Regions from separate parts of the Lysinibacillus sp. 54212 genome, predicted to be linked through region 4. Evidence: riboswitches for the same ligand, from Rfam matches in the RefSeq annotation. Region 4 holds a riboswitch; each other region holds the start of a gene.

Region 1 (6,110 bases), on a different contig from region 4:
TCGCCTTTATCATGAAGGGTTCCATGTATGTCATGTTCATTTTGGAAGCTCACGTAAAGGTGAGGATTGCTTGTTCTGTCTATCGTTTTTAAATAAACAAAATGGTTAAGATAAAGGCTGCTTCCGTAGAGGAGGTCAGTCTTTTCTTTACGAAATAAAGAGATAAAATTAGTCTGAGTAGGAAGCCCGAGAAATAGACAGCAAGGGCCAGAAGATAGGGCTAAAATTACACATAATGGAATGCGTGTTTTTGTAGTAGGAGGTATTTATGAGTGAGTGGTTAAAGGACGATGAACGTCTGGATTATTTATTAGCAGAGGATTTGCGTATTATTCAGAGTCCATCAGTCTTTTCTTTTTCGTTAGATGCAGTGCTGCTTTCTCGCTTTGTGAGTGTGCCAAAGCGTGGGAGTGTTGTCGATTTATGTTCGGGGAATGGAGTTATCCCTCTTTTCCTCAGTGCACGCACTAAGGCTAAAATTATCGGTGTCGAAATCCAGCCTCGCCTTTATGATATGGCGTGTCGAAGTGTTGCTTATAATAAACTAACTGAGAGAATCGAAATGAAGCTCGGGGATGTAAAGGCTGCACCGGATACATTAGGTATAGAAAAATATGATGCTGTGACATGCAACCCACCTTATTTTTTAGCACATGAACTAAGTGATAAAAATGTAAGTGAGCACTATGCGATTGCTCGGCACGAAATCCATTTAACACTAGACGAAGCAATTTATTCAACAAGTCGTCTATTAAAGCAAGGTGGAAAGGCTGCATTTGTCCATCGTCCGGAGCGACTACTTGATATCGTAACAGCAATGCGTGCTAATCGTTTAGAGCCAAAGCGTATGAGGCTAATTTATCCGAAGCATGGAAAAGAAGCAAATACCTTACTTATTGAAGGAATTAAGGATGGAAAGCCAGGTTTGAAAATATTGCCGCCTTTATTTGTATACGATGAGCATAATGAATATACGGCAGAAGTGAGCGCTATGCTTTATGGAAAAGAGTAAGCATTATTTTTATGTAGTAGAGTGTCGAGACGACTCGTTTTATGCTGGATATACAAATAATTTGGAAAAACGATTAGCTGCACATAATGCCGGAAAAGGCGCAAAGTATACGCGTGCTCGGCTGCCTGTAACGTGCATCCATTATGAAATATTCGAATCAAAACAAGAAGCGATGCGTATGGAATATGCATTTAAACAATTTACACGTGAAAAAAAAGAGCAGTATATAGGGAGGGCTAGCTGTGAAAGCACAAAAGAGTAGCCAGCATGAAGCGGGGGCGTGTCTGTATTTAGTTGCGACACCGATAGGCAATTTAGAGGATATGACCGTACGAGCATTACGTATATTGAAGGAAGTTGATGTGATTGCTGCAGAGGATACACGTAATACAAAAAAGCTTTGCAATTACTTTGAGATTCAAACACAGCTTGTTAGCTATCATGAGCATAATATTGAAGTTGGTGGGGAAAAGCTACTCGGTTATTTACGAGAAGGGAAATCGGTAGCACTTGTTAGCGATGCAGGGCTACCTTGTATTTCTGATCCGGGAGCGGATATTGTTCAAAAGGCAATTGAAGAGGATTTTGCAGTTGTACCAATTCCAGGTGCTAATGCTGCACTAACTGCATTAATTGCCTCGGGGATCGTTCCCCAGCCATTTTATTTCTTTGGGTTTTTAAACCGTCAAAAAAAGGAACGTCGTGCACAGCTAGAAAAGGTAGCAAAACGAGAGGAGACGCTGTTATTTTATGAGGCGCCTCACCGTTTGAAGGATACACTAAAGGATATCGAATTAGTACTTGGGAATCGACGAATCACCTTAGCGCGGGAATTAACAAAGAAATTTGAAGAGTTTTTACGCGGGACAGTGGAAGAGGCGATAGTTTGGGCATCGGAAAATGAAATTCGTGGCGAATTTTGTATTGTACTGGAAGGCAATCTGTCCGGTGAGGTAGAAGAAGAAGCCCATGATTGGTCTTCGATGACGCTACAGCAGCATGTGGACTATATAATAGAAGAAACGAATGTTAATTCAAAGGATGCGATTAAGGAAGTAGCAAAATTGCGCGGCCTATCAAAACGAGATGTATATAATGACTATCACCGTGAGCAAGAATAGAGACATGGAATAATTGGAGGGGAAAATATCTTTTCCATAAAATCACTTGCACAAATTGTAAGTCATGTTATGATAAAAATAAATACAAATAATAGCACTAGGGGCGCCATTGGCTGAGAAGAACCCTTTGAACCTGATCTAGTTAAGGCTAGCGTAGGGAAGTGAGGTATGTTGATTGTTACGTGTACATTCCCCACTCTCTAAAAAGAGTGGGTTTTTTATTTGTAAGGAACTTGTTAGTAAGGGTTTAATCATGTGACTTCAGTTTCCTTGGCCCAACACGATGTTGGTCACGAAGGCATTATGACTGCCGTTTCGTTTTCGTCTCAGACAATATTTTCCATTCCAACGGGAAGCTATGCTCTGTTGATCACATGATGAATAAAGCGTTTGTTGATTGGAGTGGAGCCAGCGTGACTCCTTGGGGATTAGCTTAGCGTCACAGATGAGACCCTGGAGCGAGCGAAGTGAGTGAAGCGGCTCATCGGACGCCCCCAGGAAAGCACGCTGGCGCAACGGAAATCAATACCAAGTTATAGTGAATGACCATTTATTAGTTAAAAAAACCGAATATTTTGTAGGACTGCTAGGGGCGCCATTGGCTGAGAAGAACCCTTCGAACCTGATCTAGTTAACGCTAGCGTAGGGAAGTAGTTTCGAGCGTATCATTATACGACTATGCCACGAAACCACTTCCGATTATTAGGGAGTGGTTTTTATTTAAGAGTAAGAAAGTATAAAATCTTGGAGATGGAGCAGTGTCTAGCTCCAGCGCTTGTTGTGGCTAAATAGGGCGCTTGAGCTTTTCTGAATCAGGGAAGTGCTTGTTAGTAAAAAGGAGGAAGCAGGGATGAATGTGACAACAGAAAAATTTACAGATCGACTCTTTAGAAATGTGCAGCCTATTTGGGAGGCGAATCATACCCATCCATTTGTGCAGGAACTAGGAAATGGGACACTCGATAAGGATAAATTTATCCAATATATGAAGCAGGATTATGTGTATTTAATTGATTATGCAAAGCTATTTGCGATTGCATCTGTCAAATCTACAGATTTAGACATGATGGGGAAATTTGCAGCTATTTTAAATGACACGCTACATTTTGAAATGGATCTGCATCGTCAATTCGCCGCTGAATTCGGTATTACCTCAGAGGAGCTCGAGGCGACAAAGCCGACGCCTGTGAATTTAGCTTATACGAATTATATGTTAAATGCTGCGCAAAGTGGTAGCTTAGCTGAAGTAGTGGCCTGCTTATTGCCTTGTGCGTGGGATTATTGGGAAATTGGCAAGCTGTTAAGAGCACAATACGGTCATAATCTAGAAAATAATCCGTATGCCAAGTGGATAGAAACATACGATTCAGAGGAGTTTGGCAATGGAGCCAAGTGGCTGATCGATGTAATGAACGAATTAGCAGATGGAAAGCCAGAACGGGAGCTCGCTCAATTAGAAAAGCATTTCCAAATTACTTCAAAGTACGAGTATTTATTCTGGGACATGAACTATCATAAACAGGATTGGCCGATTTAGTTCATTTGAGAAGGTGAGAAAGAAATGGTAGTTAGCCTACAAAATGTGACCTATGCTTTTGAACGTCATGCTTCTCCTGTTATCTCTAATTTAAATATGGAAATTAAGCAGGGGGAATTTGTTTCAATCATCGGTAGAAGCGGTACAGGAAAAAGCACAATTTTTAAACTGATGACGGGTCTTCTGACACCGGATGATGGGCATATAATCATTCACAATCGCCAAGCAGCTCCAGGTGATGTGGGTTTTATGCCACAAAAGGATTTATTGCTACCTTGGCGTACGATCCTACAAAATGTCATGATCGCAGCAGAAATTCAAAAGGATGTAACGTTAACAAAAGAGGAAGCCCTAGCCTGGATCGAACGGGTTGGCTTAAAGGACTATGTACATGCGTATCCAAAGGAATTATCAGGCGGAATGAGACAACGCGCGGCTTTTTTAAGAGCGCTCCTCACTGGTAAAGATGTGCTATTACTCGACGAACCTTTTGGCGCACTAGACGCTTTTACAAAAAAAGAAATGCAAGCCTGGTTATTGTCCATGTGGCAGCAATTAAAGAAAACCGTCCTCTTTATTACCCATGATTTAGAGGAAGCCATTGTATTAAGTGATCGCATATTAATATTGCATCAAAATAACACCGTAGAAGAAGTGATCGTCGATTTGCCACGACCACGTGCCAACGAAATGATCTATTCGGATGAGGTTATAGCTTTAAGAAGAACACTAGAAAGGAAGATTTCTAGTGAAACGTATTAAAAGTTGGTTACAACAATACTATTTATTCCTACTGTTTTTTGCAACAGCACTTGTTGTGCTAGAAGTGCTAGTGAGGCAAGGAATGGTGCCAAGCTTTATTATTCCTGCACCAACAGGGGTGTTGCAAACGATTATCGACAACTGGAGAGTCCTCTTTTTGGAGCATTTAAAGGCAACTGGAATCGAGTTTTTCGTTGGCTTTTCGATAACGGTCATTTTAGGAGTGTCACTCGCTATAGGGATGTTCTGCTTTAAACCTATAGAAAAAGTAATGTACCCAGCTGTCATCATTTCACAAATGATTCCGATCATTGCACTATCGCCCATTTTTGTGCTGTGGTTTGGTTATTCTATTTGGAGTAAGGTGGCGGTGACGGTTCTCATCTCATTTTTCCCTATTGTGGTGAGCACCTATGATGGTTTAAGAGCCTGTGATAAAGATTATATAGAACTATTTCGTTCAATGGGGGCATCCCGCAAGCAAATATTTCTAAAGCTACATATTCCAATGGCACTACCCTCATTTTTCTCAGGCTTTAAAATGGCCATCGTATTTGCATTAGTCGGTGCGACCATTGGGGAATGGTTAGGTGCAAGTGAGGGATTAGGTTATTATAGCCGGAGAATGTCTGGGAATTTGAATGCAGAAGGTGTATTTGCGGCGATTACGATATTAACCCTTGTAGGGATCCTACTGTTTGCGCTCGCCGCATGGATTGAGCGAATCGTTCTTCGAAAATGGAAATATGAAAATTAGAGGTGGAAGATAACATGAAAAATTGGAAAATTACCGTTGTATTCCTGCTACTTGCCGTAATGCTGGTGGGCTGTAGTGATGAAAAAAAGTCATCCGAAAAAGGGGAAGCGGAATTAGAAAAAATCACGATCATGCTTGATTGGTATCCAAACGCAGTACATTCTGCATTATATGTAGCGAAAGAAAAAGGCTATTTTGAGGAGCAAGGCTTAGATGTTGAAATTCAAATGCCTGCAGATACAAATGACCCGCTAAAGCTTGCGGCGACAGGGAAGGTCGATTTAGCGATTAGCTACCAAAGTCAGGTTGTACAATCAAGAGCAGAGGGAATCCCGGTCGTGTCGGTTGCAGCCTACGTTCGCCATTCTCTTGACTCTATTATGATGAAAAAAGAAGCAGGAATCGATTCACCAAAGGATTTAGAAGGTAAAAGTGTGGGCTATCCATCTACCATAATAACAGAAGCGGTCATAAAGACGATGGTCGAGCATGATGGTGGAGATTTTAGCAAAGTGAAGATGACGGATGTAGGATGGGATTTAATTCCTGCGGTTGCAACGGATAAGGTAGATGCAATCGGTGGCGGCTATATTAACCACGAATTAGTGCTACTAAATAAAGAAGGCTACGAAATGGAAGCTTTCAAATTAGATGATTACGGTGTACCGGATAATTACGAGCTTGTTATCGTGACTGGTGAAGATACATTGGATAAGAAAAAAGCTTCGATTGAGAACTTTTGGAAGGCTGTTACAAAGGGGCAAGAGTTTGTAAAGGAAAATCCGGAAGAAGGATTGCAAATCTTATTAGCGAATGAAAATGGGGACTCGGCATTAGATAAAGAAGTGGAGACAGAGAGCTTAAAAATTCTTCTACCATTAATGGAGGATGAAGGGGTTCCATTTGGGCATCAAGAGGAAG
Region 2 (6,110 bases), on a different contig from region 4:
GACAAAGGTATCAAAACGACAAGAAGCAATACTAGCATTTATTAAAGATGAGGTGCGAGCAAAAGGTTATCCTCCATCAGTTCGAGAGATTGGAGAGGCTGTTGGTCTTGCTTCAAGTTCAACTGTACACGGTCATTTAGCGAGGCTTGAAAGTAAGGGCTTGATTCGTCGTGATCCTACAAAACCTCGTGCAATTGAAATTTTAGATCATGATGCTGATCCGGTTAATAAACAAGAAGTGATTCACGTTCCATTAATCGGGAAAGTAACGGCTGGATCTCCAATCACAGCAATTGAAAATATTGATGAATACTTCCCACTTCCTAATACATACGGTACGAGTGAGGATCAAATTTTCATGCTAGAGATTATGGGAGAATCGATGATTGAGGCAGGCATATTAGATGGTGACTTTGTCATTGTGAAGCAGCAATCAACAGCTCATAATGGCGATATCGTCGTTGCAATGACAGAAGATGATGAGGCAACGGTAAAACGATTCTTTAAAGAGAAAACTCACTTCCGTTTACAGCCTGAAAATTCTTCAATGGATCCTATTCTAGTGAATCAAGTATCGATTTTAGGTAAAGTTGTAGGCTTATATCGAACAGTACAATAAATATAAATGGAGAAGAATACGCAAGGTTTTCTTCTCCATTTTTCATTCCTGAATATTTAAGGGTATTGATTTCATAAATACGTGAGCATTACTGCAAATTCGTGCATACTTATGTTTTTCTGCATTTCATTCCCATTCAATAGATGGTTCTTGCTTATGTAGATCAACGGAAGAAAATAGTATATGAAGATGACAATTATAGTTATTTCAATTATGGAATTAAAATTAACGAATGAACAGCATCTCTTATATGAAGTCGCTTTAATTAATTGATGGACATACGGCTTCTCCAAAATCGAATCTGTAATCGATTTTTTTAGTTTGTAATTGTAGTAGCTTTATTTTACAAAAGAGATTTTATTGATCCCCATCATAAAAAGGCGGCCGAAAATCCAGATTTTCATCTAAATTTTCGGACAGCCCTTTTCGCTAACTATTGATATATTTTGCCGCCAGATTCTTTAAATTCTTTTGCCTTTTCCTTTAAACCTTCTTCAACCGCTTTCGTTTCTTTTTCTTTGACACTATTGCGAATATCATGTGAGATTCTCATGCTACAAAATTTCGGTCCGCACATCGAGCAAAAATGGGCTACCTTTGCTCCTTCTGCAGGCAATGTTTCATCATGATACTCTATTGCTCGTTCAGGATCTAATGATAAATTGAACTGATCTCGCCAACGGAATTCAAAACGCGCTTTCGATAAGGCATCATCTCGTTTTTGCGCTCCCGGATGCCCCTTCGCTAAATCGGCTGCATGTGCGGCAATTTTATACGTAATGACCCCTTCACGTACATCGTCTCTATTTGGTAAGCCTAAATGTTCCTTCGGTGTCACATAACAAAGCATGGCCGTGCCAAACCAACCAATCATCGCAGCACCAATCGCAGATGTAATATGATCATAGCCAGGGGCAATATCCGTTGTAAGCGGCCCTAATGTGTAAAACGGTGCCTCTTCGCAAATTTCTAATTGCTTATCCATATTTTCTTTAATAAGATGCATTGGTACATGGCCTGGTCCTTCCACCATCACTTGCACATCATGCTTCCAAGCAATTTTCGTTAATTCCCCAAGCGTTTCGAGCTCTGCAAATTGTGCTGCATCATTGGCATCATGAATAGAGCCTGGGCGTAAGCCATCGCCAAGCGAAAAGGCCACATCGTACGCTTTCATAATTTCACAAATTTCTTCAAAATACGTATACAGAAAGTTTTCTTGGTGGTGCGCTAAACACCACTGTGCCATAATCGATCCGCCACGCGATACGATGCCTGTTAAACGCTCCACTGTTAATGGAATGTAACGTAGCAGGACACCAGCATGAATCGTAAAATAATCTACTCCTTGTTCTGCTTGTTCAATTAATGTATCGCGGTAAATTTCCCATGTCAGATTTTCTACGATTCCATTTACTTTTTCAAGTGCTTGGTAAATTGGCACAGTCCCAACTGGCACAGCCGCATTACGGATAATCCATTCACGTGTTGTATGAATGTTTTTTCCTGTAGACAGATCCATAATCGTATCAGCGCCCCAACGTGTAGCCCAAATCATTTTTTCTACTTCTTCTTCAATCGAAGAGGAAACCGCAGAATTCCCAATATTGGCATTCACTTTCACGTGAAAATTGCGTCCAATAATCATCGGTTCTAGCTCTGGATGGTTAATATTGCATGGAATAATCGCACGACCTCTCGCTACCTCACTCCGCACAAATTCAGGCTCCATATTTTCTCTAATTGCAATAAACTCCATCTCCGGTGTAATCATGCCTTTTTTTGCATAATGAAGTTGAGTCACATTTTTTCCTTCTTTCGCACGCAATGGTTGGCGCTTTAAGTTCGGGAAAATGTTGTGTTGAGCACGAGGATCATCCTCATTACTATAGCCATTATCTTCCGCCTTCACTTGTCGCCCTTCATACTTTTCTACATCTGCTCGTTCCTCAATCCATTTACTGCGAAGAGCCTCTAGCCCTTTTGTTATATCGATGGAAGCGTTCGGGTCGGTATAAGGTCCACTTGTATCATAAACTTGCACTGGTAGGTTTTCCTCTTCCCCTACTGTACTCGTCGTTGGACCTAGCACAATTTCTCGCATAGGTACTCTAATATCCTGTCTTGAACCAACCACATATACTTTTTTACTCCCTGGAAAGTTGGACATGATCGAAATGTTTTCTTTGTTTAATGAAGTTGATGACATAAAAAAACTCCTCCTTTATATTTGGTAAAGGACGAGATCTAGATCAATCCATTAGTAGTGGGGCAAACTAGAAAGGCACAGCGCAACTAGAATAGGTCAAGCGGATACCGCGTTTTTCAGATACCTATTCTATGAAAACGTTCCTATACAAAAAAAGCTGAATCCATTTATTAGAAACATAAACGGACCCAGCTTACGATATGTATGTAGAAGTGCTCACATATACTAAAGATTTCTAACTTCCCTACGCTGGCATGATCCAGATCAGGTCCAAAGGGTCAAGAAACTTCTAAGCGTTTCCCTCTCAGCCCAACTCATTGGACTCCCCTAGTTAACACTATTCGATTACCATTATTGTACAATATTACCACTTGAAATAAAAGGGTATTTTTTATACTATTTCGTCATTCACCGTTTTTTTCATAATTGCGATTATAGTAAACGCCAGTACCAATCGATCATTTCCTCACCATAAAAATAAACAACAATGGCAGCTATCGCGATAGAGGGCCCAAATGGTACAGGGGTTTTTCTTCCTTGCCCCCGTATTTTGAGCACAATAATGCCGATCACCATACCAATGACAGAAGCCAAAAATAGCGTGAGTAAGGTTTGCACTGTTCCTAGCACTAGGCCGATAACAAAGAACAGCTTTATATCGCCACCGCCCATGCCGCCTTTTGAAATCACGGCAATTAAAAATAGTAAACCAAAGCCGACAGCTGCCCCGACAATACTATCCCACCATGGCTGAAGTGGTGAGAAGAATCGAGCGAGCAAAATTAATGGCAGAAAAAATAATAATATCTTATCCGGTATTAACATGTACGCAAGGTCCGATACATTGATAATCACGAGCAACGAAATGAACAACAGGGCTACCGCTAGCTCAGCTGTAATACCAAGATGCCAAGTAGCGAAGGCAAATAGAAAGGCTGTTACTATTTCGGTCAAGGCATAGATTGGGGAAACTTTTGCCCCGCAGCTACGACATTTTCCTCGTAAAAATAAAAATGAAAAGACAGGTACGAGATCCGGCACCGTCAGCTGTCGATTGCAGCTAACACAATGAGATGGAGGAGAAACTATGGACTCTTTTTTAGGCACTCGTAAGCCGACTACATTATAAAATGAGCCAAATACGAGACCAAAAACTCCTGCAAATACTGTATACACAATCTCCATCTTTAACGCTCCTTACTCCTACCTGCGAATTTTATTCATAATAGAATGTAGTTACTTGAACGGTTGCTACGACAGTATCCGACTTATCCTCCGCAAACTTGTTTTCCTCACCAGATAGTTCGTATTGGATCGTATCAATATGCATGACCCGTTCAATATTTTCAATTTCCTTAATAAATTGCTGTAGCTTTTTGTAATTTGGAGATGCAACTTCCATATTAAATGTCACGAGCTTTAACGAGCCCGGCAATGAATCGGCAGCAATCGTTGAAACGGGTGTAGTATCTTCCTCTGGAGTCGTTTCTGCATTGGCTTCTGTATCAGTTTGAGTTGCATCCTGCCCTTCTGTTTCCTCTGCTGAAGGCACATGAGGATCCTGTAGCCCTGAATCTGAAACGAGCGAATCGTAATTATTAAACTCTACTTTTAGGATACGTGAGCCAGTTACAAATTCTATTTCTTCAATATTTAACAGCAGCTCATCAATCGCGCGTGTTTCAGGAACCTTTTTTCGCAGATCAAATTCATTTGTCTCGTTGTTAGATCTCTGCTCCTTTACAGCTGCGATGCTTTCCTCAAGTGCAGCCATTTCCATCTTCAAATTATTGACAGACGATTCCATACTTTCTACTTCATCCTGCTTAGGAAGCACAACATAATAGTATACGGCAAAAAGAAGAGCAAAGATTAATGCTGTTAATAATAGCACTGGTGAGCTTTTACTGTTCGAGAATGATTTCATCGAATTCCACCTCCAACAGCAACAAAGGCTATATCAATCATTAGCATAACCTCGACAGAATATCGTGGAACCTCGTTAAACTTCACTTCTTCGCTCTCTCCCTCTTCTGCAGGATCCAATTCAAAGTTTTCAATTGTTCCCACCTGCGAATCAATAAAGTACGGGCTATTTTCTAATCGACTTACGTACGTTGAGACCTCGTTTAACGTTTCAAAATCAACCTTGATTGTCACACTCGATTCACCAAACTCGTATTCTCGTAAATACGTATTTTCCGGTAGCAGACCCTGTGTTTCATCAATAAGTGGAGAAACTGGATAGGAGACAAGTTCTACAAAGGCAACCGATTCCTCGAGTGAGCCCTGATTCATCGTTTGCAAGGCTGATAATTCCGCCTCTAACTTAATTCGTTTTTCCTCTAGCTCTGCTTGTTCACTCGTTAAATCCGACAAATTCGACTTTGCACTAACATACATCCATGAGAGGACTACTAAGCCTAACAGTACAACAATTCCAAGGAGAACATAGAGTAACTTGGAGCTCGTCTCCCCTTTTTCAAGCTTAGGCATGAGGTTAATATCTGGAATCATTCGTTAACCCCCTTCAATGCCAGCCCTAACAATGAGGCATGCTTAGCCTTACAATTCGGAAAGCGCTGCGAAACAACACTATCATCCACTAGCTTTACAGGTGTTACTAAATTTTCACTCAAAAAGTCTGCAATGCTTTGAAGTAAGGGATTATCGCCTAGCACAACAATTTCATCCACCGATTTTTCGCCCTTATGTAAGGAGAATTTAAAAAAATTCATCATGCGATCAATTTCTAGCACTTGATCGGTAATCATCGCTCGGTAATCATCTAGCTCTCCATTATACGTAAATGTAACGTCACCTTCTGTAGCCATATGATCCTGCCAGTTTTCTAGATTTGTTTCAATCGATTGGAAGCGTAAAAATTCCACATTTCCTTTTGAATAAATGCAAATTGATAGCTCATTGATCGACCAATCTGTTATTAAATACGTTTTATGGCTATCTAGTAGATTAATATGCTCGAGTAATCGCAAATTACAAAGCGCCCGAATATCTGCAACTTGAGGCTGTAAATGACAGTCTAGTAGCAGGCCAATTAATTTCGTCACCTCATCTGGTGGGGCAGCAAACAGCACAGCCTGCCCGTCCCCCTCCTGATGATCATACACATCTAGGAGCGGCTCCTGGAATGGCAAATGAATCGACTGCCCAATCTCCATCTGCACATACTCCTTCAACGCCTTCCCCGTCAACTGGGCAGGATGATCAAAGGTTTTTAATAGCACAGAAGTGTCAGGAACAAACAAACGAACATTTTGC
Region 3 (6,110 bases), on a different contig from region 4:
ATCAATTAGGAAAGAGAGCAACCCTTATCGAGGAAATGGAGCATAAAACAGCAAAGCTCCCAGAAGCGATGCAAAAGCAGCAGCGATTAAAAGAAATCATAGCTCTATTTGCCAAGCTTCAAAAAGCGGAAAATTCTGCACAACTTTTACAGAAAGAATATTCGGAGGCAGATTCGAAATACCAAACAATAAGGGTAGCCTACGACGCCGAAGAAAAAGAATGGTTAAATAATCAGGCCTATCATTTAGCCACTACGTTAGTACCGGGAGCTCCCTGTCCAGTTTGTGGTAGCAAGGAGCATGCATCCATCCATCAAGTTGTTCTTCAGGCAGTCGATGAAGTGGCGCTAAAGGGGCTTAAGAATACATTAGAGAAGGCTGAGCAACAAAAATATTCTCTACAAGGAAATGTTTCTGCCGCTTTAAATATAGTGGAAGAACTTCAGTCGGAGTTAGCAGGCTATAATGTACATCCAATCGACCGAGAAGAGCAGGAAGTAAATTATAAAGAAGTAACCCGCTATGTTGAGGAGCTACAAGAAGTAACTCGTAAATTAATAGTAATTAAAAAACAATACAAGGATTTACAGCAGCAGGTGGAGCAGCTTGAGGTAGAAAAGGTAAATGATGAGTCACATTATTATGAGCAACAACAGAGCTTAGTACAGCAGCAGGCGGTACTAGAGCAAAAAAGCAAGGCAATTCCAACTGAGTTGCCAAACTTAAAAACATTAAATGAGGCACTATATGCAGCTCAGCAAAACCTTAGTAAATTACAGCAGGCGCTTCAACAGGCACAGCAACAGTACGATTCAGTACGTATGACGATTACAAAAACAGAGGAAGCGTTAAAGCTAACGGAGGAAGCTAAACAAGGACTTCAAGAAAAGTTATCGAAGGCTAAAGCACAATTTACTACGGAGCTTTCAGCAGCAGGCTTTTCCTCCTTTGAACAGTTTTCTTTAGCGAAGCGCAGTGAGGAACAAATCGCCCTTTTGCAGCAACAATACATCAATTTTACAAATGAGCTTCATGCATTAAAGGAATTTGTTAGAGAAGAGAATGGTTCGCTACAAGGGAAGGAAATAGTCGATTTAACAGCTCTATCTAATGAGCTCCAGGGATTAAAGCTAGCATACGAGCAGGCATATCATGTGCTTAACGTCTCTAAGGATTGTGCCCGCAACTGTGTGGATTATACTGACAAGCTCGAGGAAGTGGCTGAAAAAATTGATACACTCGAAAGGGTTTCTAACGAAATAGTCGATTTATATAACATGCTACGCGGTCAAAATTCAAAAAAGGTTTCTTTTGAGCGATACGTACAGATGGGGTATTTAGAGCAGATTACAGAGGCAGCAAATATTCGTCTACATCATTTATCAAACGGTCAATATCGATTAGTTTGCTCTGATCGTCAAGAATCACATGGTCGTCAAAGTGGTCTAAGTCTGGATGTGTATGATAGCTATACTGGTCAAACACGTGATGTAAAAACGTTATCCGGTGGAGAGAAATTTAACGCGTCTCTTTGTTTGGCGCTTGGAATGGCAGATGTGATTCAAAGCTTCCAGGGGAATGTCCGTATTGATACGATGTTTATTGATGAAGGATTTGGCTCGCTAGATGAAGAGTCATTAATGCGTGCTATTGACACCTTAATCGATCTTCAAAAATCAGGACGTATAATCGGTGTGATATCACACGTTGCTGAGCTAAAGGCAGCCATCCCTGCCATTTTAGAAGTTGAGAAGCTAAAAGAAGGCTATAGTCGAACAAAGATACTATTAAAATAAAGACAAGGGTACATTTCGTCGATATGTTTGACGAAATGTACCCTTAAAAATTATTTTTTTCTAGTTGTTGCTGACTTTATTGGACTTGCCTTTTTACTATCAATTGCTTTTTTTACAACTGGATATACGACAGGTGCCCATCTCATAGCTGTTTTGACGATTTTTCCTAATTTCATTTTCTGCACTCCTTGCCTATACATATTTATTGTAATTTGTGTGATTAATATACCCAATTGCATTTACTTTATAAACGTTAACGAAGTACCTTTACACCTTCAATAACGTTCCAAATAATAACGGCGAAATTAATAAGCATATATACACCGAAGGCTATAATCCAGGAAAAAAATGCTGAATCGCCGAGATTGACCGCCTCATTAGAAAAAATACCTAACGCGAAAATACCGATAAATAAAAATATAGCAAGAATAATTGGGATGATATGTGAAAGTAAAGCGCGAATTGAATGTCGTTTTACTTCAGAATCATGTGAAACAAAATACACAACAATCGGTACAATAAACGGAGCAAAAAAGATACTAAAATAATTCAATGCACTTAAACCTTTTGAATTATTCATAAAAACCCCTCCCAAGTAGTATTATTAACTAGTTTACGGATGAATAGGCATAAAAGTTTCGATTAATTCATACTTGATTATAGTAGAATGTTCACTTAAAATGGAGCTGTTCAACAATTACATGATGTATTACCACAAGGGGGGCCGAGCAAGTCGGCTGAGATTGTGCACAGCTGCACTGACCCTTCGAACCTGTAAGTTAAAGCTTGCGTAGGGATGTGGATAGAAACCGACTTCATAACGATGTTAGGCTCTGTCCTAATGTCGTTTTTTCTATTTCATATCCTCCTTGTGTTCTAGTTCTACATCGGAACAAAAAAAGGAGATTGAAAAATGGACAAAAAACGTTTATTAATGATGGTGGAAATTGCGATTTTTGCAGGGATTGGGCTTATTCTAGATAAGCTAACATTTACAATTTGGGCACAGGGAGGCTCAGTAAGCTTAGTAATGGTTCCGATCGTACTAATGGCCATTCGTTGGGGGCTAGCAGCGGGGCTCACGACGGGGGTATTAATTGGCGTACTACAAATAGCATTTGGAGCACATGTCTATCATTGGGTCCAAGGCTTACTTGATTACGGGATTGCTTTTACTGCAGTTGGCTTAGCTGCTGTTATTCGCAGACCACTACTTCACGCTACTAGTAATGGGCAAATGAGAGAAATGGTCTTTTATATTGTACTAGGAACAGTACTTGGCGGCTCTATTCGCTTTGCCGCCCACCTTATTGCAGGTGTTGTGTTCTTTGCAGAATATGCTGGAGATCAAAATGTGTGGGTTTATTCTATTATTTACAATAGCTCTTATATGATTCCTGCCATTATTTTAACTGCAATTGCAGCTTCCATGTTATTTACGTCCTCACCAAAACTGTTACAAAAAGCATAAGTAGGCTACTCTCTTTTGAATATGATATAGTATTAAGGAAACTTTTCGATAGAGAGGGATATGAGTATGATCGTAAAAACACAAGAAGAAATAGATGCATTTAAAAAAATCGGACGTATAGTAGCTGAAATTCGTGAAGAAATGAAGGCAGCTACAAAACCAGGTGTAACAACAAAGGATCTAGACGAAATTGCTGGTCGTATGTTTGAAGAGGTTGGTGCAATATCTGGTCCAAAAGGTGAATATGACTTCCCCGGCTTTACATGTATTAGTGTAAATCATGAAGTAGCCCACGGAATTCCAGGTGCAAAAGTAATTCAAGAAGGCGACCTAGTAAATATCGATGTATCAGGCTCCTTGAATGGCTATTTTGCGGATACAGGAATTTCTTTCGTTGTTGGGGATGGTTACGAAGATAAGGAAAAGCTTTGTCAGGTTGCAAAATCAGCATTTGATCGTGCGATGCTAAAGGTAAAAGCAGGCTCCAAATTAAACCAAATTGGGAAAGCGGTTGAGCGTGAGGCCCGTGATCATGGTTTAACAGTTATTATGAACTTAACAGGTCATGGATTAGGTAAATCACTTCATGAGGCGCCAGAACATATTTTAAATTACTATGATGCTTGGGATTCTACAATTATGAAAGAGGGAATGGTACTTGCAGTAGAGCCATTCATCTCAGCAAAAGCAGAGCATATTGTAGAAGCAGGCGACGGCTGGACTTTTATCACTCCTGATAAATCGTTAGTAGCACAAATCGAGCATTCCATTATCGTAACGAAAGATAAGCCGATTATTTTAACAACACTAGAAGATTAAAAAAAAGCTGCGGGGATATAACCTGCAGCTTTTCCTATATAAAAAACTGTCTAAAAGAGAAGCTTCTTTTAGACAGTACTTTTCTTCCTTATGAAAATAATTCCCGTAGCGAGCACACCACATAAAAATAAAGCTGCCGTCGTAACGAATAGCTCATCAAAGCCATTTGTAATAGCAATACCAACATAACACCAAATAAATATGCCTGGTGTCACGCGGTCAAAATGATGATAACGCAAATGTAGGGCGATTGCAGTACCAAGCGATAGCATAATGACAGCCCATAAGCCGTTGCTTAAGCCAAAGCCCTTCCATTCGTAGTACATAATCATATAGCTAACAATCACAAGAGTAAAAAATAAACTCCAGCCTAGCCATAGTGATATTGGAATACGGAACTGGATACTTTCCTTGTTAAGTGGGTACGTAATATAAAGTCCGAACAAAGAAATGAGACTAACGACAAATGAAATAGTGGCAATTATTAAGTGTTCATTATGCCATTCATAAAAGAATAAGCTTTGTAAAAAACATGTTCCAATAAATAACGTTGTTTGCTTACTGCTCAATGCAAAAATGGATTGTCTATTTTTATGAGTCTGCCAAATAAAAATAAATAGGCTAGCAAACAAGAAGAATGAAAAACAATATACAAAGCGAGCAGGCGAAAATAATAGCGGTAAGCATTCAATAATGGTGATCGTTGTAGCATTATTTATACCAAGCCAAATAGCTGTTAATGTGTAAGCGGTCATCGTTAATAAAGAAATTAAAAGTAAAATGCGACGCCCCATAAATCGTCTCCTTTCTTTAAAAATATATATTTAATTAGTTCCCAACAATAAATACCATTTAAACCCATGATAGATTAGAATATAAGGTAATAATCAAAAGGAGTGAGAATAATGAAAAAGTTAAAAGATCTAGATTTATCGTCAGAGCTAGATAAAAAAATGTATAAAAAAAAGTTAAAAGTACTCCAATATGAAATGTTAAACGCACAGCAATTTTTATTCAACAAGAAAATCGGATTAATTTTAGTATTTGAAGGAATGGATGCTGCGGGTAAGGGGGGCGCTATTAAACGCCTAACAGAAAGAATCGACCCGCGAGGTTATGTAGTACACCCTATATCGGCGCCTCAGCCTCATGAACTACGTTATAATTACATGCATCGCTTTTGGCGCAAGTTACCGCAGCATGGACAAATCGCAATTTTTGATCGTTCTTGGTATGGGCGTGTTCTAGTAGAACGTTTAGAAGGCTTCGCAAAAGAAGAGGAATGGAAGCGTGCATACGAAGAAATAAATGATTTTGAACGCTTATTAACAGATGGCGATTATATCATCTTAAAATTCTGGATTCACATTGATAAGGAAGAGCAATTGAAACGTTTTAATGATCGAGCTACGAACCCATATAAAGCGTGGAAGCTAACAGATGAGGATTGGCGTAATCGTGATAAATTTGATGATTATGTATTGGCGGCAGATGATACTTTTAAGCATACAGATACAGAAAATGCACCATGGGCTTTAATTCCTGGTAATAATAAACTTCATGCACGTATTGCAGTGCTACAGGAAACGATTAATCATATTGAAAAAGAGGCAACAAAACGTGGCTTACATATTTCAAATGTATTCGAAAAGAAAGGTGCTAAGGCGCTAGCTGAACTAGAAGAAATTGTTCAAGAATCAAAAGATTAGAACGCCTTACATTACTTATATACTGAAAGTGAAAAAGAAGTAAAATAACCTACAATAATAAATTGAAATGGATTATCTGAAATGGGGGCATAACATATGACTACAAGGAAATACTCAGAGGTTTGGGATTTAGATGTATTTTTTGAGGGTGGAAGTGAATCAGCTGAATTTGAAGCATTTATAGACGCATTACCAGAAAAAGTAGAGAGCTTTTTCTCATATTTAAAGTCTTTACAGCAGCCGGTGTCAGTAACACAAATTACAAAAGCATTGAATATAATGAAAGATGTACTAGTAGAAATATCACATGCAGGC
Region 4 (6,110 bases):
TTTTCAAATTGTAAAAAAGGATACGTTGGCCCCTCTCCGCAACTTGGGCAAGAGGGGTTTTTAAGCTTTTGGACATTGATTTCAGCCTTTTCATCCTTCCAAAGATCGATGGATTGTACAATAGGTGCCATTGTTTTTCCAGCAAGCCATTTGAATACTTGTGTCACCTGATAGGCGGCTGTTACTTGTACAATCGGGCTCATGACACCTACCGTATCACATGTCATTGCATCCATTGGCAAATGATTGAGTAAACAATGTAAACAAGGAGTCTCTCCTGGAATAATCGGCAATGTCAGCCCGTAACTCCCTACACAAGCACCAAATATATATGGCATTCCTTGCTTCATCGCTGCATCATTGACGATTAAGCTCGTTTCAAAATTATCTGTTGCATCTACGACAATGGAATGATCTTTCATTAATTCTTCAATATTGAGCCCATGTACATCCTCAACAATGCCTACAATGGAAATTTCACTATTAATTTGCTCCAGTCGTTTTTTAGCAGCGATCGCTTTTGGTACTTTTTGTTGCACATCTTCCTCATCATATAGCTGCTGCCTTTGTAAGTTACTCCATTCCACATAATCTCGGTCGACAATGGTTATCTGCCCAACACCAGCCCTTGCTAGCATTTCAGAGCTAGCTGAACCAAGTGCGCCGGCTCCTATAATTAGAACCTTAGCCTGCTGAATACATTGCTGCACATTGTTCCCTAAAAATAATGCTTGTCGTGCATAGCGGTTGTTCAAGATGTCACCATGCCTGTTAGAGGGCTACTTGCTACAGCATATTCTTTTTCTTCGATTCGTCCTGCTTCAAATCCTAGTCTTCCAGCTTCTACTGCGAGTTTCATCGCCTCTGCCATTTTCACTGGATCTTTTGCCCCTGATACAGCTGTATTAAGTAACACGGCATCTGCTCCTAGCTCCATGGCATAGGCAACATCCTTAGGAGAGCCAATGCCTGCATCTATAATGACTGGAATTTCTGACCCTTCAATAATAAATTTTAAATTTAGCGGGTTAATGATTCCTTTTCCAGATCCAATCGGTGAAGCACCTGGCATAATCGCGTGTACACCAAGGTTTTCAAGGCGTTTCGCTAACACTACGTCATCCGATGTATATGGTAATACAATAAACCCTTCCTGGAGCAGCATTTCTGATGCTTTTAATGTTTCAATCGGGTCTGGTAAAAGCGAACGATCATCCCCAATGACCTCTACTTTAATCATGTCGCATAATCCTGAAGCCTTCGCGAGCTTAGCGATACGCACCGCTTCTTCTGCCGTTTTAGCCCCTGCTGTATTCGGTAGTAACGTGTATTTCGTTAAATCTAGTCTCTCCAGAAAATTCGGCTGCTCCGCTGAAAAAATATTCATTCTTCTCACAGCAAACGTTAAAATTTCTGATTGTGATCTTTCTACTGCTTTTTTCTGTTCTTCAAATGATGGGTATTTTCCCGTACCTAATAATAATCTTGATTGAAACGTACGATCGGCAATTTTTAACATGTTTCATCCTCCTCCAACAAAATGAACAATTTCTACAACATCCCCGTGTGAAAGGCTAGTTGATTCATAGTATTCTTTCGTAATAATTTCCTGATTTATTTCTACGATGACAATGCGATTTTCTAAATTGTAATGAGCCAGCAACCCTCTAACAGTCTGAACTGTTTCTGGCAGGTCAATTCTTTTTCCATTTACAATCATAGTCATGCTTTCATCCCCTCCTAAAAGGTTAATGGCTTTCCTCGGTCAATTCGAAATGCCTCTACCCACTCTTTTTTTACGTCTCTTTTCAAAATGAGGTTGACAATCATCTCACCTGTTGCCGGAGCTAACAGTATGCCATTCCGATAATGCCCTGTTGCAAATAGAATAGATTCATCTTCTGGATGATGACCGATGAATGGTTTTTGATCAAACGTTTGTGGTCGTAATCCTGACCAAACAGAGTCGATTTTCATATGAGCACTAGTAGGCAATAATTCTTTCGCTTTTTGAATTAATGTTTCGATACCGTTTAAACTTACGTGTTCTGTCCAGTCGTTCTCTTTCATCGTTGCGCCAATAACAAGCTGCCCGTCATTTCTTGGGACAATATAGTATTTATCATGAAAAATCGTACTCTTTAAAACAGCCTGTTCATCCGTAACGGATATGCACTCCCCTTTGACTGGGGTCATTCCATGCTGTAAACCTAGCTCCTTAAAGAAGGTAGTGCTCCAAACACCACTGGCAATGACAACGCGCTTCGCTTCCACAAGTCCTCGTGTCGTTTCAATTAGAAAGGTGTCCTGCTGTTTTTTTACTTGTAGCACCTTTGTATAGTCAAAAATCGATGCCCCCAGAACTTTGGCGCTTTTAGCAAAAGCCTGGCATACACCAATTGGTAACACATTGATATCGTCTTGGATAAAGGCTGCACCTACTATATGAGGGGAAACATCCTGTTCTAGTTTTCTTACTTCCTCTGCTTCCAGCCATGTAACAGTAGGCTGTGCTAACATTGCCCCCAATTCTTTTTTGTCCTGATTAGAAAAGGCAAGCTTTAAAATTCCTCCCTTTCTATAGCCTAGGTCAATTCCGCTTAATTCATATAATTCCTCTTTCAACTTCCAATAAAGAGACTGACTATATCTCGCAAAAGGGAAAAAGACATTAACATCCCCTTCACATTCCGAATGAGCACCAAGCATACCTGCCGCTGCACCTGTCGCTTTTGCACCAATCTGATTTTCCTCAAACACCGCTACGTTGATTTGCTCTTTTGATAAATAATAAGCGATGGCACTTCCGATAATTCCACCACCAACGATGGCTACTTCATAGCTTGTTTTCATATTTGACCACCTCATAGAATTGACTTGCTGCAGTGAATGGATTTTCTGCTGAAAAAATACCGGACATTACGGCAATGCCATCCGCCTGTATATGTTGTAGCTCCTGTACCCGGTCTACATTAATGCCTCCAATTGCAAATACAGGAATCGCCAAACTCTTTTTCATCTCAAGGATTGGTGCAAGACCATTAGGAGCCATCCCCTTTTTACTATTCGTTTCAAAGCAATGGCCATATAACACATAGTCAGCCCCTTGTCGTTCCGCCTCCTGTGCTCCTTCATAGTCATGTACAGACTTTCCCACCTTGATATAGGGATATAATTCCTTTACCTTTTGCACCGGTAGCCCCTTTTCTGGCAAATGCACCGCTCCAATGCCACAGCATAATGCAATATCCAATCGATCATTCAGAATAAGTTTCTCTTTATCGATCCCACTCTCATCTAAATGTTGTAGCAGTGCTATTACCTCTTTTACTGTCTTTGTCTTTTCTCGAATTTGAATAAAATCGACGTTATGCTGGATTTGGAGTATTTTCTTTGCCAATTCAACAACTGTATGCGAATCATCCGTTACTGCCATCAGCTTCATGTTAGATATGCACCACCCTTTTAAAGATTTTTTACAAATAAAAAAACCACTCTCCCGATAAGGAAAGTGGTTCTGCTCGAATACAATCATGCACAAAAAAGCGCACAAAAATACAAACATAACTCTACTTCCCTACGCAGATACAAATCTGATCAGGTTGTGAGGGTTTAAAAGTAACTACTCTTTTCTCAGCCCTTATCAAGGGATCCCCTAGTAAAATATATACTAATTTAATTATATTGAATTTATCGAACATTCTATTACATTAATTTTAAAATAGCAAGAGTACTTTAGAAATACCTTTAAAAATCTAGCTTATATTTGAATGGATTGTGTAATTCATAAAAGCATCAGTTTATACGAATGTTTTTTACAATAATCAATAAACATTCGTCAAAGCATAAAAATAGAATGATTTTTCGCATAACAAAGTAAATCATCTGTCTTATTTTGGGGGTGATGAGTTTTTTCGAATGGAGTCCAAGGTTTACTAGCCACATTTTTTGAAATACTAGCCGAAATTTCGAAAATACTAGCCACTTTTTTCAAAATACTAGCCGAAATTTTAAATTTACTAGCCAATGTGAAACGGAGGAAAAATAGTACTAGCCTTTCAAGGTGAATACTAGCCAATTTTCCGATTCTATTAGCCATTCCAGTTCCCGTCACTCCTGCTTATTATGTTTTTCCCCCGTATTCCGTTACGGGCGAATGCAAGGCTTTTCTTCACTTCTTGTATAAAAAAATAGTAGTACAAACTATGGCCGTGGTTTGCACTACGATTGCTAGTATGCTTTCGCTGGCCTGGCTCCGTTTCATTCGAAAATAATGTTCGTCTTTTTAAAAAATAACCATTTATGAAACAGCTTCATTTTGATAAAATTTACGTTAACACTTAAAATAAATATGTTTACATAAAACATTAACGTACGGGGGAAAGCATTATGTATAAATTACGGGGTCATCATCTTTTTTGCTTGTTAGGATATCGAGGAATGGGCTATTCAAAAGAATACGTAGCTAATATGACCAAGATGCATCAAACCCTAAGAGAGAATCCAAAAACACTTGTTAGGCTAGTTAAAGGGCCGGATCATTTGTGTGAGAAGTATCCTAATTCTGGTGAATACCATTGCCAGGATAGTGATATTTACGATCGAGATGCTGTTATTTTAGAAAAGTTAGGTCTTCATATTGGGCAAATACTAAGCTGGGAAGACATCGAATCATCTGTCAAGCAGCATGTCATTCCGAGTGATATTGGCGTCGTTTGTGAAACATGCTCTTGGCGCTCGTATGGGGTTTGTGAGGAAGGCGTTCAACGAATTACAACAGGAGATGGCTTGTGGAAAGTGGAATAGCGCTTAGCAGGTACGATAAGATTTTGGAGAATCCACTCCGTTGGTAATCGATTATCAACAGAGTGGCCTGCCTTTACTTTAATTCATTAAAGAACGCTTAAATGAACATCCTTTAAATCACTAATAAACATATGCCCTGGTGCATGTGTAATCATAATAGAAGGCTTACTTTGCATTGCTACTGCTTGTGGTGTTACGCCACATGCCCAAAATACAGGTACTTCGCCATCTTTAATGGTTACAGCATCACCAAAATCGGGATGATGTACATCCGCAATACCGATTTGTGCTGGATCACCAATATGAACTGGTGCACCGTGAACTCCCGGGAAACGCGATGTGATTTGTACGGCACGAATCGCTTCCGAGTGCATCATAGGGCGCATACTTACAACGAGTGGACCATGGAATTTTCCTGAGGACGTTGTTTCGATTGTCGTTTTAAACATCGGGACATTGCAGCCTTCTTCAATATGACGAACTGGTATACCACTTTCTAAAAGCGGCGTTTCAAAAGTGAAGCTACAGCCGATTAGGAAGCACACAAAATCCTCTTCCCAATAGTCTAAAATGTTTTCAACTTCCTCTACGTATTCACCGTTTTTATAAATACGATATTTCGGAATATCGGTACGAATATCTGAGCCCGGAGCGATTAAGCTCTCGATTTGACCAGGTTCTAACACATCCACAAGTGGACATGATTTCGGATTGCGTTGACAAAACAATAGAAAATCAAAAGCATCCTCTCGACGCAAAATTGCCAGATTCGCTTGTGTAAACCCTTTCGCCATTCCTGCAGTCGGTCCTGTAATTTGCCCATCACGAATCAATTTTCGTATATGCTGCGGTGACATTGTTTCAAATTCCATCATCTGATCAATACTCCTTTAATTAGAAAAACTCATCAGGCTCCAATATAGAGCGTGATGGTTTTTCTTATGAGGATAATTCGTTCACTTATACTTTCATAACTGCTTAAAATAACGAAGAGAAGGAAGTACTTATCGTACGAACACTTAGAATCGCCATAACAACAACTACAACTAAACCTAAAATCGTTAGCACTTTAGGATGCTTGTAAACGTTTCCAACGATGCTTGTTTTATGTGCCGCAATCAGTATAATTCCTAGTGCAAGTGGTAAAATTAATGCATTTAATGCACCTACAACAACTAATACTTGAACTGGCTGACCAACAAGGGCAAAAACAGCCGATGACGTGATAATAAAGCCGATAATAATCCAGTTTTTGTATTTTTCAATCGCCGGATGGAATGTACGAATAAATGATACCGATGTAT

Evidence for each region. Region 4 has a riboswitch for thiamine pyrophosphate ahead of V4T18_RS12865 (thiamine phosphate synthase). Riboswitches for the same ligand answer to the same signal wherever they lie in the genome.
Region 1: linked by a shared signal. The riboswitch ahead of tenA (thiaminase II) and the one ahead of V4T18_RS12865 (thiamine phosphate synthase) in region 4 are both predicted to bind thiamine pyrophosphate.
Region 2: linked by a shared signal. The riboswitch ahead of thiC (phosphomethylpyrimidine synthase ThiC) and the one ahead of V4T18_RS12865 (thiamine phosphate synthase) in region 4 are both predicted to bind thiamine pyrophosphate.
Region 3: linked by a shared signal. The riboswitch ahead of thiT (energy-coupled thiamine transporter ThiT) and the one ahead of V4T18_RS12865 (thiamine phosphate synthase) in region 4 are both predicted to bind thiamine pyrophosphate.

Annotation. Positions count from the first base shown of each region.
Region 1 covers NZ_JBAFWZ010000024.1:6,840-12,949, forward strand. The annotation lists gene yabA (DNA replication initiation control protein YabA) at 1-109, shown strand, start outside; gene V4T18_RS14555 (tRNA1(Val) (adenine(37)-N6)-methyltransferase) at 269-1,012, shown strand; gene V4T18_RS14560 (GIY-YIG nuclease family protein) at 999-1,274, shown strand; gene rsmI (16S rRNA (cytidine(1402)-2'-O)-methyltransferase) at 1,255-2,133, shown strand; TPP riboswitch at 2,223-2,310, shown strand; TPP riboswitch at 2,712-2,799, shown strand; gene tenA (thiaminase II) at 2,984-3,670, shown strand; gene V4T18_RS14575 (ABC transporter ATP-binding protein) at 3,695-4,432, shown strand; gene V4T18_RS14580 (ABC transporter permease) at 4,419-5,189, shown strand; gene V4T18_RS14585 (ABC transporter substrate-binding protein) at 5,204-6,110, shown strand, end outside.
Region 2 covers NZ_JBAFWZ010000013.1:79,785-85,894, forward strand. The annotation lists gene lexA (transcriptional repressor LexA) at 1-619, shown strand, start outside; gene thiC (phosphomethylpyrimidine synthase ThiC) at 1,053-2,828, opposite strand; TPP riboswitch at 3,053-3,167, opposite strand; gene V4T18_RS11130 (prepilin peptidase) at 3,261-4,013, opposite strand; gene V4T18_RS11135 (potassium transporter) at 4,045-4,755, opposite strand; gene V4T18_RS11140 (PilN domain-containing protein) at 4,752-5,345, opposite strand; gene pilM (type IV pilus biogenesis protein PilM) at 5,342-6,110, opposite strand, start outside.
Region 3 covers NZ_JBAFWZ010000002.1:135,861-141,970, forward strand. The annotation lists gene V4T18_RS02445 (SMC family ATPase) at 1-1,796, shown strand, start outside; gene V4T18_RS02450 (hypothetical protein) at 1,847-1,972, opposite strand; gene V4T18_RS02455 (DUF4870 domain-containing protein) at 2,050-2,376, opposite strand; TPP riboswitch at 2,504-2,610, shown strand; gene thiT (energy-coupled thiamine transporter ThiT) at 2,710-3,267, shown strand; gene map (type I methionyl aminopeptidase) at 3,334-4,086, shown strand; gene V4T18_RS02470 (tryptophan-rich sensory protein) at 4,155-4,880, opposite strand; gene V4T18_RS02475 (polyphosphate kinase 2 family protein) at 4,992-5,795, shown strand; gene V4T18_RS02480 (M3 family oligoendopeptidase) at 5,892-6,110, shown strand, end outside.
Region 4 covers NZ_JBAFWZ010000018.1:24,641-30,750, forward strand. The annotation lists gene V4T18_RS12845 (ThiF family adenylyltransferase) at 1-755, opposite strand, end outside; gene V4T18_RS12850 (thiazole synthase) at 752-1,519, opposite strand; gene thiS (sulfur carrier protein ThiS) at 1,523-1,726, opposite strand; gene thiO (glycine oxidase ThiO) at 1,741-2,853, opposite strand; gene V4T18_RS12865 (thiamine phosphate synthase) at 2,837-3,445, opposite strand; TPP riboswitch at 3,558-3,667, opposite strand; gene V4T18_RS12870 (hypothetical protein) at 3,839-4,027, opposite strand; gene V4T18_RS12875 (DUF1284 domain-containing protein) at 4,390-4,806, shown strand; gene V4T18_RS12880 (putative hydro-lyase) at 4,893-5,681, opposite strand; gene V4T18_RS12885 (NRAMP family divalent metal transporter) at 5,785-6,110, opposite strand, start outside.